2 regions of the Streptomyces sp. WMMB303 genome follow, and region 2 is predicted to be linked to the other one. Evidence: riboswitches for the same ligand, from Rfam matches in the RefSeq annotation. Region 2 holds a riboswitch; the other holds the start of a gene.

Region 1 (2,384 bases), 4.8 Mb from region 2:
CGCCCCGGAGGTGACTTCGCCCACAACCGCGCCGTCGGCGACCACCGGGTAACCGGCGCGCGGCACCCGGCGCCCCTCGGACACCAGCCCGACCAGCTTGCGCGGCGGCGCGGTCGCGGCCTTCTCGGCGGCCGCCGCCAGCGCGTCCCGGCCCACGAAGCGTCCCTCGTTCGAGGTCTTCTCGAACTTGACGATCCGGCCCAGCCCCGCGTCGAACGGAGTCAGCGCGGTGGACAGCTCGTGCCCGTACAGCGGCATGCCGGCCTCCAGGCGGAGCGTGTCGCGGCAGCTCAGCCCGCAGGGGGTCAGCCCGGCCTCCCGGCCCGCCTCGGTCAGCGCCTCCCAGACCGCGACGGCGTCGTCGGGCGAGACGAACAGTTCGAAGCCGTCCTCGCCGGTGTATCCCGTGCGGGCGATCAGCGCCGACTTGCCGGCGACCATGTCGCGCTCACCGGCGTAGTAGCGCAGTCCGTCCACGTCGAAGCCGGTCAGCTGCTTGAGGATGCCCGCGGCCGCGGGGCCCTGCACCGCGATGAGCGCGTAGCCGTCACGGTCGTCCCGCACCTCGGCACCGAAGCCGTCCTGCCGCGCGATCAGCGCGTCCAGCACCGTCTGCGCGTTGGCGGCGTTGGCCACGACCAGGTACTCCTGGTCGTCCAGCCGGTAGACGATCAGATCGTCGAGGATGCCGCCGTCCTCGTCGCAGATCATGGTGTAGCGGGCGCGGCCGACCGCCAGCTTGGACAGATTGCCGACCAGCGCGTGGTCCAGCAGCTCGGCGGCCTGCGGCCCGGTCAGGGTGATCTCGCCCATGTGCGAGAGGTCGAAGAGGCCGGCGGTCGAGCGCACGGCCAGATGCTCCTCGCGCTCGCTGCCGTAGCGCAGCGGCATGTCCCAGCCCGCGAAGTCGGTCATGGTGGCGCCCAGCGCGCGGTGCGTGGCGTCCAGCGCGGTCTTGCGGATGGCCGGTGGCTCAGTCATGCAGGCTCCCAGAGTCCCGATGGGTCCCCATAGGGGATATGACGTGGATGTCCTCCCCATCTGTCATCGGAACCTGAGAGGTTCGCCGACAGCTCCCGAACGGCTGGAGCCCGGCTTGCACCTTGGGTGGGACCGCCGGTCCGCGCCGGGCGGGAGCGCGACGGTCCGCTTTTCAGATCTGCCTAGCCTGCGCGGTAACGGGGCCTGAGAGATTCAAGGGAGGATCTTGCTCCTTCGGCGCCCTGGCCTGCGCGTACTGCACACGCATGCCGGGGACTCTCCCGCGCGGGTTCGAACGGCCGGTATGCAGTTTGGATGCGCACATCATGGCACGGGTGGGCGGGCTGTGGCTGCCCCCGCGGAGCAGCTGTTCGCCTTGAACCGCATTACTCCTTCTTTACATACTTGGGGCGGCGGCCGAACAGCCGCCAGGGGAGGGAGATCCAGTGGGCAGCCCGTGCCGTGCAGGAGCCGTACCGAGGGGCGCGCGAGCGGGCCCCGCAGCCCGTGCCCAGGTCCGCCACGATCTGCGCCGCAGCGCCGGGCCGTGGACGCTGCGCTATCCGGCGGGGGACGTGGTGGTGGTCTCCGGGCTGCCGGGCGGCGGCAAGTCCACCCTGATGCGGCGCGCGGTCCCGGCCCGGCCCGACGTGGTGCGCATCGACTCGCAGGACGCCCGCGAGCGCTGGGAGGCGCGGATGCCGCACTGGCTGCCGTACGGCGCCTACCGGCCCCTGGTGCGGATCGCGCACTACGCGGCGCTGCGCTCGGCGCTGGGCTCGGGTGCGGCCGTCGTGGTGCACGACTGCGGCACGCAGAGCTGGGTCCGCCGCTGGCTGGCACGGGACGCGGTACGGCGCGGGCGCTCGCTCCATCTGCTGCTGCTCGACGTCCCCGCCGGGGACGCGCTGGCCGGGCAGACCGTGCGGGGCAGACGGGTGACCGGGTACGCCTTCCGGCGGCATCTGCGTGCCGTCGGAGCGCTGCGGGCCGCCGCCGAGGCCGGACGGCTGCCGCGCGGCTGCGTCTCCTCGGTGCTGCTGGACCGGGAGGCGGCCCGGGGCGTGCGGTCCGTGCTCTTCGAGCCGCTGCCGACGGCGGTACCGATGGCGCTCTCCCCGTGGCCGGGGTCGGGTCCGAGGCCGACCGCGCCGCCCTCCGTGCCGGCACCGGGAGCCGAGCGGACGCCCGCGGCCCCGGCACCCGCGAGGGGCGCCGGGGCCGCGGACGGGGACACCGGTGACCGGGTTCAGGGGGTGACCGGAGTCAGCGGCCCGCTGCCGGGGTGACCGGCTTGACGAGCTGCTGCGCGGGGGACTGCTGCCCTCCCTGGCCCAGAGCGGGCTTGCCGGGCGCCTGCGGCCGCGGCGGCTGCTGAGCGGCGGGCTTCGTCGGTTCGGCGG
Region 2 (2,384 bases):
TCGTGCAGGAGCCCAGCGGGATCATGCCGCGGTCCAGCGCGTAGTCCCGGTCGGCCAGCCGGCGCAGGTAGCGCAGCATCGCGGTCTCGGAGCGGTGCTCGTGGAAGGCCGGATGGGTGAGGTACTCGTCGGTGCGCAGCAGGTCGGCCGGCAGCGCATCGTCGGTGGCCGCGTCCAGCTCGTCGAGGTCGGTCGGCGCAGCCGCGACACCGAACGCCTGCCACACGGTGGTGAGCTGGTCCCGGCCCGTGGTCTCGTCGCAGGCGATGCCGACATGGTCGGCGTCCACCAGCCGCAGGTTGACGCCCGCCACGCGGGCCCGCTCGGTGATCCGGGCGGCCTGGCCCGGGACGCGCGCGGTGACGGTGTCGAAGAAGCTGTCGTGGACGATCTCGACCCCGCCACCCCGCAGTCCGGCCGCGAGCAGCGCCGCGTACCGGTGGGTGCGACGGGCGATCCCGGCCAGCCCGTCCGGCCCGTGGTACGCGGCGTACATGCCGGCCATCACCGCGAGCAGGACCTGCGCGGTGCAGATGTTGCTGGTGGCCTTCTCCCGCCGGATGTGCTGTTCACGGGTCTGCAGGGCGAGGCGGTACGCCTGCTCGCCGTCCACGTCCTTGGAGACCCCGACGAGCCGCCCGGGCAGGCTGCGGGCGAACTGCTCGCGGACGGACATGTAGCCCGCGTGCGGTCCGCCGAAGCCCATCGGAACCCCGAACCGCTGGCTGGAGCCGACGGCGATGTCCGCGCCCAGCTCGCCGGGAGAGGTCAGCAGCGTCAGCGCCAGCAGGTCCGCGGCGACGGTGACGACCGCACCGAGTTCGTGCGCCTGCTCGACAGTGCGGCGCTGGTCGCGTATCGCTCCGGAGGCGCCCGGGTACTGGAGCAGCACCCCGAAGATCCCCCGCTCCGTGAGGTCCGCGGGGATGCCCTCGTCCAGGTCGGCGACCACGATCTCCACACCGGTCGGCTCGGCGCGGGTGCGCAGCACCGCCACGGTCTGCGGCAGGCAGTCGGCGTCGACCAGGAACACGCCGCCGCCCCGCTTGCCGGCCTTGCCGACCCGGCGTGAGAGGGCCATCGCCTCGGCGGCGGCCGTGGGCTCGTCCAGCAGCGAGGCACCGGCGGTGGGCAGCCCGGTCAGATCCGAGACGACGGTCTGGAAGTTGAGCAGCGCCTCCAGCCGGCCCTGCGAGATCTCCGGCTGATAGGGGGTATAGGCCGTGTACCAGGCGGGGTTCTCCATGACGTTGCGCAGGATCACCGGCGGCGTGAAAGTGCCGTAGTAGCCCAGGCCGATCATGGAATGCAGGACCTGGTTGCGCCGCGCGAGGGTGTGCAGCTCGGCCAGCACGTCGGCCTCGCTCCGCGCGTCGGGGAGCTTCAGCCGCTCGGTGCTGCGGATCACCTCCGGCACGGCCGCGCCGGTCAGCTCGTCGAGCGACCCGTAACCGACCTGGGCGAGCATCTTGGCCTGGGCACCGGCATCGGGTCCGATGTGGCGACTCTCGAAGGGGATGCCGCTCTCCAGCGCCGAGAGCGGGGTGCGAGGGGAAGTCATCTGCGGGGGCCTCCTGGTCTGTGCGACCTGCGAGGGGCACCTTTCACGGGTGCCCGGACGGCCTCCCCCTCTGTCATCTGACCTGAGAGTTTCACCGAGCCACGTGCCGGACGCTCGGCTTACACCGTCGGTGAGGGAGGGCTTCGGTGTGCTGGTCCGGGCCCGCCCTGCTTTCCAGAGTGACCTCGTCCGCACGGTACGTGAGCCTGAGAGATTCCGGGGAGGAGTTGCTCCTTCGGCGCCTCCGGAAACTGCACCGGAGGACTCTCCCGCACGGGGTCGACAGCCACCTCGAGAGTATCAGCGCCCCCTCGCGTGGTAACCCGGCGTGCGCCCGAGTGGCCAATAGTCGAAAAGTGCCGTTTCGTGGTGAGTACGCGTAGAAACAGTGTGTCGCGACCCTGGTGGAGGAGCCCCGTGCAGACCGGAACAGATCCGCGAAGCCTGATCGGCCGCAAGGCGTTCGACCGTGCAGGAGCCAAGATCGGCACCGTGGACGAGGTGTACCTCGACGACGCCACAGGTGACCCGGAGTGGGCCGCCCTGCGCACGGGCCTCTTCAGCCGTGACGCCTTCGTCCCCCTGGAGCCCTCCGACCTGGACGAGAGGGGACTGCGCGTCCCGTTCGAGCGGGCTCTGATCAAGAGCGCCCCCGATTTCGGCGTCGGCCGCCACCTCTCCCCGCAGCAGGAGCTGGAGCTCTACCACCACTACGGGCTCGATGTGCCCGTCGGCGGAGAGTCGTCGCCGCCCCCGGACCGGGACTTCGGACGGATAGCCGGCGCCGGGGACTGATCCGCGGCGAGGCCGGCGATCCCCGCGC

Evidence for each region. A riboswitch is a leader RNA that binds a small molecule or an ion and turns the genes downstream of it on or off. The one in region 2 is predicted to bind glycine.
Region 1: it holds a riboswitch for glycine, as region 2 does, so the genes downstream of both, gcvT (glycine cleavage system aminomethyltransferase GcvT) here and gcvP (aminomethyl-transferring glycine dehydrogenase) in region 2, are expected to answer to the same signal.

Annotation. Positions count from the first base shown of each region.
Region 1 covers NZ_JARKIN010000001.1:5,360,516-5,362,899, reverse strand. The annotation lists gene gcvT (glycine cleavage system aminomethyltransferase GcvT) at 1-981, opposite strand, end outside; glycine riboswitch at 1,164-1,275, opposite strand; partial or broken gene P2424_RS23495 (AAA family ATPase) at 1,428-2,063, shown strand; gene P2424_RS23490 (hypothetical protein) at 2,248-2,384, opposite strand, start outside.
Region 2 covers NZ_JARKIN010000001.1:536,209-538,592, forward strand. The annotation lists gene gcvP (aminomethyl-transferring glycine dehydrogenase) at 1-1,561, opposite strand, end outside; glycine riboswitch at 1,746-1,843, opposite strand; gene P2424_RS02550 (PRC-barrel domain-containing protein) at 1,979-2,356, shown strand; gene P2424_RS02555 (DNA polymerase IV) at 2,272-2,384, opposite strand, start outside.